Regions from separate parts of the Bacillus sp. FJAT-53060 genome, predicted to be linked through region 2. Evidence: riboswitches for the same ligand, from Rfam matches in the RefSeq annotation. Region 2 holds a riboswitch; the other holds the start of a gene.
The links. A riboswitch is a leader RNA that binds a small molecule or an ion and turns the genes downstream of it on or off. The one in region 2 is predicted to bind lysine.
Positions count from the first base shown of each region.

Region 1: another riboswitch for lysine. It lies ahead of WAX46_RS07685 (amino acid permease); the one in region 2 lies ahead of WAX46_RS13660 (aspartate kinase).

Region 1 covers NZ_JBAWSW010000015.1:20,867-27,018, forward strand. Annotated here, with positions in the region: gene WAX46_RS07670 (LTA synthase family protein) at 1-335, opposite strand, end outside; gene WAX46_RS07675 (metal-dependent hydrolase) at 456-947, opposite strand; gene sspJ (small acid-soluble spore protein SspJ) at 1,180-1,323, shown strand; lysine riboswitch at 1,452-1,630, shown strand; gene WAX46_RS07685 (amino acid permease) at 1,824-3,230, shown strand; gene WAX46_RS07690 (response regulator transcription factor) at 3,507-4,229, shown strand; gene WAX46_RS07695 (HAMP domain-containing sensor histidine kinase) at 4,233-5,987, shown strand.
Region 2 covers NZ_JBAWSW010000046.1:168-6,319, reverse strand. Annotated here, with positions in the region: gene WAX46_RS13685 (electron transfer flavoprotein subunit beta/FixA family protein) at 1-448, shown strand, start outside; gene WAX46_RS13680 (electron transfer flavoprotein subunit alpha/FixB family protein) at 494-1,471, shown strand; partial or broken gene WAX46_RS13675 (alpha-N-arabinofuranosidase) at 1,587-1,854, shown strand; gene trxA (thioredoxin) at 2,213-2,527, shown strand; gene uvrC (excinuclease ABC subunit UvrC) at 2,668-4,440, shown strand; lysine riboswitch at 4,502-4,679, shown strand; gene WAX46_RS13660 (aspartate kinase) at 4,821-6,056, shown strand; partial or broken gene WAX46_RS13655 (transposase) at 6,131-6,152, shown strand, end outside.

The sequences.
Region 1 (6,152 bases), on a different contig from region 2:
CTACTGCCCATATCCCCCATATTCTTTGCCTGAAATAAGACTGGGATGGTAATAAAATCAATATAAAATCCGTAAAAGATCGTATTTGATATCAAAATTGCCGTCAAAATAAAATTTGTGGTGAATAAAAAAACCTTTTGTTTCGTTTCATTTAAAAAAAGAACAATCCCAAACAAAGGGAGCAAAAAGCTAAGTGGATTCATCAAAAGCACCCATTCGTGAAACAGATTCGCTGTTCGTATATGAAATCCGAATTGATAAATGATGTATGTTTTCATCCACATGAAGAGGATGGAGTACACTAAAAACCAGTGATTTTTGAAAAACGTTTTCATTTATGTAGCTCCTCATCATTCTTTATTCAGCCGCGTAAAACACTTATTTTAAACCTACTAAAAAAATGAGGAATGATCAATTCATATCCTTTCTTTTTTAAAAAACTCTTTTTCCTTCTCCTAGAACTGAAAGGGGATAGACATTCCGCAAATGACGGCGATGTAATAGCAGGTGACAATGGTGAGGGCAGCTAGTACGACTTGTTCACCTGTGCTGCCTGTTTTGACATAAAAGGGAAGACGGACTTTAATTGTAGCTGGAAATAAAAATTTAATACCGTTCACTGTTCCTGCATCAAGAATAAGGTGGCTCGCCATTCCAACAAGTAAACCGATGCTAAGACTGTCATTTGGTATGTATGTTGTCGCAACAAAATAAATGATCAGCAGAAATAATAAACTGTGCGTAAAGGTGCGATGACCGAAAACACTACTAATCAGTGTCGAAAGGAGTGGGAATTTCCTCCCGATTTTACTTTTCGTATGACAAAGATCTGGGATGAGGGCACCTGCTGATCCAGCAGCAGCCATAGCGACTGGGTCAAATCCGTAATAGTAGGCGGCGGCTGTTGAGGCTGCAATTCCGCCCATAATATGTGTTTTTCCTGTCATGATGCGTACTCCTGTTCTATCTTTGGTTCAAGTACTCACTATATCAAGGGTGAATTCATTCAGCAAGGCTTATTTCTAAAGAAAAAAGGAAAAAACAGTGACCTTTCTCCATTATTTGAAAAAAAAGAGAAAGACCTTTTATGATGAATGAGCTTAGCCCCTTGTATAATGATGAATGCTGTAGCACAAATTACACAGGTAAAGGCATTTTATGAGAAGGGGGGAAGTAGCGATGTCATTTTTTCAAAAGGATAAAAAGGCGAAAAGTGAGAAAAACCATCAGCAGGTAGACCAGCTGTTAGAAGAAGCCAGTAAAGAACTAGCAGGTGATCCGCTTCAGGAAGCTGTACAAAAGAAGAAAAACAACCATCAATAAGCAATCAAAGGGCAGAGAAAACGAGAAACGGTTCTCTGCTCTTTTTATGATTTTCCCTTTGACAGATGTAAGAATGTTTGATAACCTTCGTGTAGTAAAAAATGAATAGAAATCCTCACGCTATGTCTCAGTGAGGTAGAGGTTGCGCGGATGATGAGTCACTCATAGGAGAGATGGAATCAACGATCATGAGAAAAAAGGCATCAGCGCCGAAGTGTAGAGAGAGCTCCAACTTTCTTTATGCTGGGTCTGCATTGAATAAATGCAGGACTGCCACGTCTTTAAAGCGTGGAGGGCTATCCGGAGATCAAGGTGTATGTTTTGAAAAGCATGGACTTTTGTTCAGGCTTTTTTTATGTTCTGCGGGACAAAGAAAAGGGTATGCTGTTAACAAAAAAGTGACCCTATTGAACATAAAGAATGTAAGTCATTGCTTCACAGATATATCGATGAAGATACTGCCGGGTCTGGTCCAAAGTGAATAAAACGGAGGTGCGGAAATGGAACAGACAAAAAAATGGGGTTTTTGGTTATTGACGGCGTTTGTCGTCGGAAATATGGTAGGTTCAGGCATCTTTATGCTGCCAAGTACGCTTGCTCAGCATGCGAGTCCATTAGGTGTGACGATGGCATGGCTTGTCACAGGTGGCGGAGTGCTGATGATTGCACTTGTATTTGGGCATTTGTCCATTCATAAGCCGCATCTGAAGGCTGGACCACAAAGTTATGCAAGGGCGCTTTTTAAAGATCCGAAAAAAGGAAAAGCTGCCGGTTTTACAATGGTTTGGGGATATTGGGTGGCGAGCTGGATTAGTAATGTCGCTATTATTACAAGCCTTGCTGGTTATTTAACAACCTTTTTCCCTATTTTAACCGTAAAAACGGTGATCTTTACCTTTGGGAAAGAAGCGATCACACTTGGTCAGCTCACGACTTTTATCGTATGTACCATCCTTCTATGGGGAACTCATACTATTTTAATCACAAGCTTAAGTGTAGCAAGTAAATTAAACTTTATTACGACCTTTTCAAAGGTGTTTGGCTTCGTCCTTTTTATTGTAGGAGGCTTATTTGCCTTCCAAATGACATTATTTGAATATTATTACTTCCCGGTTGCATCAGGGGGCCAAGAGGTGCTCGGACTTGGGGGTCAAATACATCATGCGGCCATTTCTACACTATGGGCATTTATTGGAATCGAATCTGCTGTTATTTTATCAGGAAGAGCGTCCTCGCAGCGTGATGTCAAACGTGCGACGATTACAGGGCTTTTAATTGCACTATCCATCTACATGATTATCACACTGATTACAATGGGCGTGTTGCCACACGATCAATTACAAGGCTCAGACAAACCATTCGTAGACGTGCTTCAGTTGATTATTGGGCCAGCTGGTGGAATTGTCATGGCAATGCTTGCGATCATTTGTTTATTTGGGTCGATGCTTGGCTGGATCTTACTCGGTTCAGAAGTACCCTATCAAGCAGCAAAGGCTGGTGATTTCCCAGCAGTGTTTGCAAAAACAAACAAAAAGGGGAGCCCTGCCTTCGCCTTGACTGTCACAAATATTATGTCACAGCTGTTTATTTTCTCAGTGATGTCAAGAACAATTAATGAGGCTTTTACCTTTTTAACAACATCAGCAACACTTGCATATCTCATTCCGTATATCGTGTCATCGATCTACAGCTTTAAGATCATCATACAAGGCGACACGTATGATCTCCAAAAAGGAAATCGAACAAGAGACGGCATCATTGCACTTGTTGCTATTGGATATTCTGCTTGGGTCATTATTTCAGGGACAGCTGATTTGAAAACATTCGGTCTCGGAATTGGCCTGTTCTTAGTTGGTATTTTGCTTTATCCATTCATGTCAAAAAGATTTGCTAAAGGAACAGAATAAAGAAGATGTGTTTCTCAAAAATTGGTGTGAAATGAATAAGTAAATGATTTTTCACGTTCATCCTTAACATAGTAGCCACTCTATGGGTCAGTTGTACTGACCTTGATTTCTTTTGTTTCTTCTTCGGTATATATACCGAGTTGTTTTACGAGATTCCTAGTAATACCATATTCTTTAGTTGATATTTTTTCGCTTTTATGGAGAAAAGAGGTACTTTTTTACTTTAGACAATGGTAATATACGGTTAGAGAACATATCTAGAAAGGAAAGGGATGCGTGGAAACAGCAAAAATATTGATTGCAGATGATGAAGAAGCAATTGTAAAAATGGTTGAACGCGTATTAAAAAAAGAAGGATTTCAGCATATTTATAAAGCCTACCATGCAAATGAAGCATTAGATGTGGTCAAAAACGAAGACATCCATCTCTTAATTTTAGATGTGATGATGCCCGGTAAGTCTGGCTTTGACGTTCTTCCTGAAATGAGAATATATACGAAAGCGCCCATTTTCTATTTAACTGCAAGAACGTCCGATGTAGATAAACTGACCGGCTTTGCACAAGGGGCAGACGATTACATCACAAAGCCATTTAATCCGTTAGAGCTAGTGGCCCGAATTAAGGCTCACTTAAACCGAACATATATCTCCTTACAGGAGGAGCAAGAAGAGGCTCACAACCAATATGAATATGCCCATTTCTCATATCATCCTCATGCAGCTGAATTGAAAGTGAGAGGAGAGGTGACGGCATGCTCTGCTCAACTTCTATCTTTGCTGAAGTACTTTTGTGATCATCCGAATGTGGTCCTTTCAAAAGATCAAATCTACGAGAAAGTATGGGGCGTCCCATCATATGGTGATAACAACACCGTCATGGTTCATATTCGAAAGCTGAGAGAAAAGATAGAATTAGATCCTAGTCAGCCTGAATACATTGTAACGATTCGTGGTATGGGATATAAATTTATTCCACATCCTGTGAAGGTTCTGAATTAATTCATGAATTTACGAACAAAACTTTTCTTTCACTTTGTCGGACAGATGTTTATTGTCATTGCGATTCTGGTGATCGGGAATACGTTCTCTGAGAATCTATATTATAAAAAACACTATGAGAATATGACTGAAACCGGTTTAACAAAGGCCGATGGAGATACACTCATGAGCTGGCTTTATTTTAACGAGGATGGAAAAATGGAAGCCGATGATCAGCTCAAACAAGCAGTGAAAAAACGTGACGGCTGGTTCCAAGTGATCGATTCAAAAAAACACAATGTATATAGCTATCACCTCCCTAAAAATATTCCAACATCCTATCAAAAGGATGAAATGATCAGGATTTTTGAAAAAAGACAATTTAAAGATTACAAGATGTACTTCTGGCCAATTGAGATTGATCAAGAAAGCTTTATCGTGTTATATGGGTTTAAAACGAACAGTACAAAGGTAGCTAATTATCTCAAGCAGCACGAGAAAAATCTGGATGCACTATCTCAATATTCGGTTGAAACGAAAGAATTTTTGAAAAGAATGAATGGATCGGTGCATCTATTCAATGAAGAAGGAAAATATCTAAAAGGCATCCTTGCGAAAAACGATTTGAAAAATAACGTAACGGATGTTGAACTGCTAAAGTACCAATCGAAGCCTTGGGAGTTTAGAAGTGACCTCTCTTACATCAAAGTGAATAAACATCTCTACATAATCGTGTCTGTGCCAAATAAAGTATACAGCCCAGACGAGCTTTATGATAGAGAGACAGAGGCTTTAAACCAATATACGACCATTCTGATTGCGGGTCTTGCCCTCACTATTATTATCGTTATGACATTATGGTACTCTTATCGATATGGGCTACCGATCTATCACATTATTCGCTGGCTGATTTTTTTATCAAGAAATAAATTACAGGAACCAACAAACAGAAAAGGGATTCCAGTCAGTAAAAATAAAAAAGGCCGTATTAAGCGAGAATACCGGTTGTTTGAAGATATCCTAAAAACAATGGATCAGCTCACGCATACACTAAAAGAGAATGAAGCAAACCGTAGGAAAATTCAAATCACAAGGGAAGAATGGATTGCAGGATTGTCTCATGATTTGAAAACGCCTCTTAGTACGATTTACGGCTATGGAATGATGCTTGAATCTAATCAATACCAATGGTCCAAAGAAGAAGTCATGGAAATGGGACAGGTCATTCGTGAGAAATCAGAATACATGTCGACCTTAATAGAGGACTTAAACCTTACGTATCGATTGAAAAATGGCGCATTACCTATTAATCGAAAACCTGTCGAACTTGGTGAATTTTTAGCGTCTATTATGGACGAGTTTTCAAGAAGCTCATTTTCGGAAGATTATCCGTCATCTTTTGAAGATCAAACAGATGGAGTCATGTTTGAGATTGACAAAGCTTGGTTTAGACGAGTAATTGAGAACCTGCTAGCGAATGCTGTCAAGCATAACCAGAAAGGAACTCATATTACAGCTACCTTATCTGAAACAAATGAGGAAGTTCGGATCGAAATGAAAGACAAAGGACGCGGAATGGCACAAGAAACTGTTGATCACTTATTTAACCGTTACTACAGAGGGACAAATACGAATGATCCAACGAATGGAACAGGACTCGGGCTGGCGATTGCTAAAGAGCTCGTCTTACTGCATGACGGAGATATTCAAGTTGAAAGTGATCTAGGTGTAGGAACAACTATTGCGATTATCCTAAAAAAATTATCATCTGTAAAATAGTCAAAAAACGATTTTCTTTTCTAATGGAGATCGTTTTTTCCTATTTTAGAATTGAATCATTTTTGTAAAAGATTAAAAATGTTAACGTGAACAAATCTTTTTTCATTATTTCAATTTGAACGTGCAAAGCAGCTACAGCATCAAAGCAAGATTACATGCAGAAAA
Region 2 (6,152 bases):
GGCTTCTTTAATCTTAGCAGGGAATGTGGCGATTGACGGCGGCTCTGGACAGGTTGCCCCGCGTCTTGCTGAATTACTTGGCTTTTCATATGTCACAACGATTACAAGTATTCAAATTGACGGCAACTCCGCTTCAATTGAACGAGATGCAGAGGGTGACATTGAAGTGATTTCTGTCGAGCTCCCGCTTGTGGTCACAGCGCAGCAGGGTCTCAATGAGCCTCGTTATCCATCATTACCAGGTATCATGAAGGCGAAAAAAAAGCCTCTTGAAGAATTGGAACTAGATGATTTAGATCTCGATGAGGACGATGTGCCATATAAAATCAAAACGATTGAACGTTTCTTACCAGAGGAAAAAGAGGGTGGCAAGGTGCTGAGCGGTGAGCTTCAGGATCAAGTCAAGGAACTGACAGATCTATTAAGAAATGAAGCAAAAGTGATCTAAACATCCCAGTTTATGATATCACGAGAACAAGGGGGAGCTTGAAAGATGAGTAAAAAAGTTGTTGTACTTGGAGAGAGTCGTGACGGTAAATTAAGAAATGTGACATTTGAAGCGATTGCTGCCGCTCATCAAGTGGCTGATGGCGGTGAGGTGATCGGCGTTTTAATAGGGGATAACGTCAAAGAACAAGCCGATGAGCTGCTTTACTATGGAGCAGATCAAGTCATGATTGTGGAGCATCCACACCTTTCATATTATACGTCAGATGGTTTTGCGCAGGCGCTTCAAGTGATATTAGATCAGGTCAATCCAGATGCAGTGTTTTTTGGTCATACGTCTATCGGAAAAGACTTGTCACCCAAAATAGCAGCACGCCTGCAAATAGGCTTGATTTCAGATGCAATAGATGTAAGCGTTGCCGGAGAACATCTCGTTTTCACGAGACCGATTTATTCAGGAAAAGCCTTTGAAAAAGTCATCTCGACAGATCGTCTTCTTTTGGCGACGATTCGCCCGAACAACTTGACACCGCTGGAACGGGATGCATCACGAAGTGGAGAAGTCATTCCTGTTTCTGTTGATATTCAGAACCTGCGAACGATTGTGAAGGAAGTCATCAAAAAAACGTCAGAAGGTGTAGACCTATCTGAAGCAAAGGTCATTGTCGCTGGAGGGCGAGGGGTCAAGAGTAAGGAAGGCTTTGAACCGCTCACAGAACTTGCCCAAACGCTAGGTGCAGCAGTGGGTGCCTCGCGTGGTGCCTGTGATGCAGACTACTGTGATTATGCCCTGCAAATTGGTCAAACGGGTAAGGTCGTCACACCAGACCTCTATATTGCCTGCGGGATATCAGGGGCAATTCAGCATTTAGCCGGAATGTCTAACAGTAAAGTCATTGTTGCAATTAACAAAGATCCAGAAGCTGAGATCTTCAAAATCGCCGATTACGGGATCATTGGTGACTTGTTTGAAGTGGTTCCACTTTTGAATGAAGAGTTAAAAAAGATGTTTATCCACTCTTAACGCATACACTCAGAATGCCTAGGTATTCTGGGTTTTTTGTATGTCATCATGAAACAAAGGAGCGGTTAACAAGTGAAGGAAACAGTAAAAGTAAATGAAGTGATCGGACTCATTTCTAATGGAGTGTGCTGCTTCATGGATGGACGGACTCAGTTTGCATTATTATACTGTTCCTGGTACATGGGAGAAGAAAGGTCTGCGACTGATTTTCTAAGGATGAATGGTTTACGACGTTGAAAAAGTCTTATGAGATGGAACAGCTTTCCATGGATCATGGACAGGTCATAGATCTTTATGATCCAGAAAAGAGAATCGGGATGATCATTGATGAATAGGGGACTTGGTATGACCCAGAGCTAGGAACAAATCTTGGGTTTTTGTATTAACAAAACACGAGGAGAGATACCATTTTGCTGTGCCGGTCTTGACCCCTATCTATCGATTTCTAGAAATTTGATGTATGTCGGTTGTGATGATGACAATCCACCTCACCTGATGACATATTCCTATGTTTGATGAAAAGAATGTTGGGGCATCATAAGTTGTAAATGAAGCGGAAAGGGAGTTATGTCATATGTTAAGAACCATTCTGGTGATCATCGGTGCGATTGTTGTCATCGGTGCGATTATAAGGTTTGTTTTTTGATTCATTTCAAAAAAATGATTCGTAAGCATTTCATTCGCAAGTCACATTGGTAGATGCTATACTAAAAAGCATAATTTACATTGGAGGAATGAATAATGGCAATCGTAAAAGCGACTGACGCAACATTTTTACAAGAAACGGCAGAAGGTGTTGTTCTTGCAGATTTTTGGGCACCATGGTGCGGCCCTTGTAAAATGATTGCTCCAGTTCTTGAAGAGCTTGATCAAGAAATGGGCGATAAAATGAAAATTGTAAAAATTGATGTAGACAATAACCAAGAAACTGCTGGTAAATACGGCGTGATGAGTATCCCAACACTTCTTGTTTTAAAAGACGGTGAAGTCGTAGAAACTTCTGTTGGCTTTAAACCAAAAGAAGCACTAGCTGAGCTTGTAAACAAACATCTATAAATCCATTTGTGCCAATTCGGCATGATTACTGAAAGCGGTTCTCGTATAGACGAGAGCCGCTTTTCTTTCACCATGGTATAAAACAAACGTTCGTGATACACTAGAAGGAGTGAAAGAGGAAAACAAGGACGGATGAAAAGATGAACAAACTGATCAAAGAAAAGTTGTCAGTCCTGCCTGATCAACCAGGCTGTTACTTAATGAAAGATAGGCAAAATAAGGTCATTTATGTGGGAAAGGCAAAGGTATTAAAAAATAGGGTACGCTCTTATTTCACTGGCTCTCATGATGCCAAAACGCAGCGGCTTGTTAATGAAATTGTGGACTTTGAATACATTGTGACCTCTTCTAATATTGAGGCGCTTATTTTAGAGCTGAATTTAATCAAAAAATATGACCCACAATACAACGTCATGCTTAAGGATGATAAGACATATCCTTTTATTAAAATTACGAATGAGCGGCATCCTAAGCTGATTGTCACCCGCAATGTGAAAAAGGATAAAGGGCGATACTTCGGTCCATATCCGAACGTACAAGCAGCAAGAGAAACAAAAAAGCTGCTGGACCGTTTATATCCACTAAGAAAATGTGCGACACTTCCTGATCGCGTCTGTCTTTATTACCACCTTGGACAATGTCTTGCACCATGTGTGTATGATATTTCTGAAGAAACGAATAAGCAGCTCGTGGATGAAATCACAAGGTTTCTAAACGGAGGGCATCAGCAAATTAAGAAAGAACTAACTGAGAAGATGCAAGAAGCGGCTGAACAATTAGAGTTTGAGCGGGCAAAGGAATTAAGAGATCAAATCGCATACATCGACTCAACGATGGAAAAGCAGAAAATGACGATGAGTGACTTATCCGATCGCGATGTATTTGCCTATGCCTATGATAAGGGCTGGATGTGTGTCCAAGTCTTCTTCATCAGACAGGGGAAATTAATTGAGCGCGATGTCAGTCTGTTCCCAATGTATCAAGACCCTGAAGAAGAATTCCTAACGTTTATGGGGCAGTTTTATGAAAAGAACAACCATTTTATTCCAAAGGAAATTTTAGTGCCAGACAGCGTAGATCAAGAGATGCTCGAGCAATTGCTTGAAACGAATGTTCACCAGCCGAAAAAAGGAAAGAAAAAGGATTTGCTTTTACTTGCACATCAAAATGCCAAAATCGCTCTCAAAGAAAAATTCTCGCTCATAGAGCGTGATGAAGAACGGACAATTGGGGCGGTAAAGCAGCTCGGCGATGCACTCAATATTTATATGCCATACCGGATTGAGGCATTTGATAACTCAAATATTCAAGGTGCAGACCCAGTTTCCGCTATGGTTGTGTTTCAGGACGGGAAACCGTATAAAAAGGAATATCGAAAATACAAAATTAAAACCGTCGCAGGGCCAGATGATTATGCATCCATGCGCGAAGTCATCAGAAGACGATATACTCGCGTGTTAAAGGATGAGCTGCCGCTTCCAGATTTAATTTTAATTGATGGAGGAAAAGGACAGATCAACGCAGCCATAGATGTGCTCGAAAATGAATTGAATTTGTCTGTTCCAGTAGCAGGTCTTGTGAAAGATGAAAAACACCGGACATCGAATCTCATGATGGGTGATACACTTAAAATTGTTGCGCTAGAGCGTAACAGTCAGGCCTTTTATTTATTACAGCGTATTCAAGATGAAGTGCACCGGATTGCCATTAGCTTTCACCGGCAGCTGCGCAGAAAAAATGCATTCCAGTCTATTTTAGATGATGTACCAGGTATCGGAGAAAAGCGTAAAAAGCAGCTGCTCAAACATTTTGGCTCTGTGAAAAAGATGAAGGATGCTTCTGTCCAAGATTTTCAGGAGGCTGGCATTCCGAAACAAACGGCCAAACTTTTAATGGAAGCATTAAAAAAATAGATTGTACTTTTTCCAATAGTCTGTTAAAATGTCACTAATTTAATAAATGAACGTGTTGTTTGTTGAAGATAGAGGTGCGAACTTCAAAAGTAGGCCGTCAGAGATCGATGGGATCTAGGAAGAGGGCTGAAAGGGGAGCGTCGCCGAAGTGAATAAAATCCACTCATTTTATTCGCTGGCTGTACATTGAAGAAATGTAGGGCTGTCAAGAATTTATTTCTTGGAGGGCTATCTCATTGTTTGCATCTTTTGATGATGATTTCAAAGCAATGGGAGATCTGTTCTCTCATTGCTTTTTTGTTTGCAGTGAGTGGGCAGTCTCCAAAGCCGCTTCTTGCCTCTTCTCTTACACGTGATCTTTTGAAAAAGGGTGGTTAGACATGGGACTAATTGTACAAAAATTTGGCGGAACATCCGTTGGATCGACAGAAAAAATTCGCAGAGCCGCAGAGAGAGTGATCGCTGTACGCAAGGCAGGACATGATGTGGTTGTGGTTGTGTCAGCAATGGGCAAATCAACTGATGTTCTAGTGGACCTAGCGAGAGAACTCACAGATGATCCAAGCAAAAGAGAAATGGATATGCTGCTAACGACTGGGGAGCAAGTGACCATTTCGTTATTGGCAATGGCACTGCAAGCAAAAGGCTATGATGCCATTTCCTTTACAGGCTGGCAGGCTGGTATGAAAACAGAGAAGGTGTACGGAAATGCAAGAATCGTGGACATCGATGAAGCAAGAATCCAAGAAGAACTGAGTGCGGGAAAAGTCGTTGTAGTAGCAGGCTTTCAAGGGATTGCAGATGATCTACATATTACAACTCTTGGCCGTGGTGGTTCAGATACGACGGCTGTGGCACTTGCTGCTGCACTCAAAGCCAACAAATGTGATATTTACACGGACGTATCAGGTGTGTTTACGACAGATCCGCGTTATGTGCCGTCTGCGCGAAAACTTGCAGGTATTTCATACGATGAGATGCTCGAGCTAGCCAATTTAGGGGCTGGCGTCTTGCATCCGAGAGCCGTAGAGTTTGCGAAAAATTATCAAGTCCCACTAGAAGTCCGTTCTAGTATTGAATATGAAACGGGTACGTTAATTGAGGAGGAATCATCCGTGGAACAAAATTTAGTCGTAAGAGGAATTGCATTTGAAGATCAGATCACACGTGTGACGGTGTGCGGCCTTTCAAGCGGTTTAACAACATTGTCGACCATTTTTACGACGCTTGCTAAGCAAAATATCAACGTCGATATCATCATTCAGTCCGTCACAAGCACAAATCAAACTTCCATCTCTTTCTCTGTGAAAACGGATGATTTGTCCAAAACAGTTGAAGTATTAGAAGAATATAAAGGGGCACTTGGCTATGAGCAGATTGAGACAGAAAGCAAATTAGCCAAAGTATCCATCGTTGGGTCGGGTATGGTCTCAAATCCAGGCGTAGCTGCTGAAATGTTCGCTGTGTTAGCTGAAAAAGACATTCTAGTGAAAATGGTCAGTACGTCTGAAATCAAAGTCTCAACAGTGGTAGGCCGTGATGATATGGTCAAAGCGGTTGAAGCCCTGCATGATGCGTTTGATCTATCAAAAGTAAGTGTAGCTGCGCACTCTTAAAAAAATAAAAAGAGGTGTATTTTGAAGTGCACCCCAAATATTAGACACAGTCTAACATTTGGAGGTGCTTTTCTTTGGCTAAATTTACAATTGAAG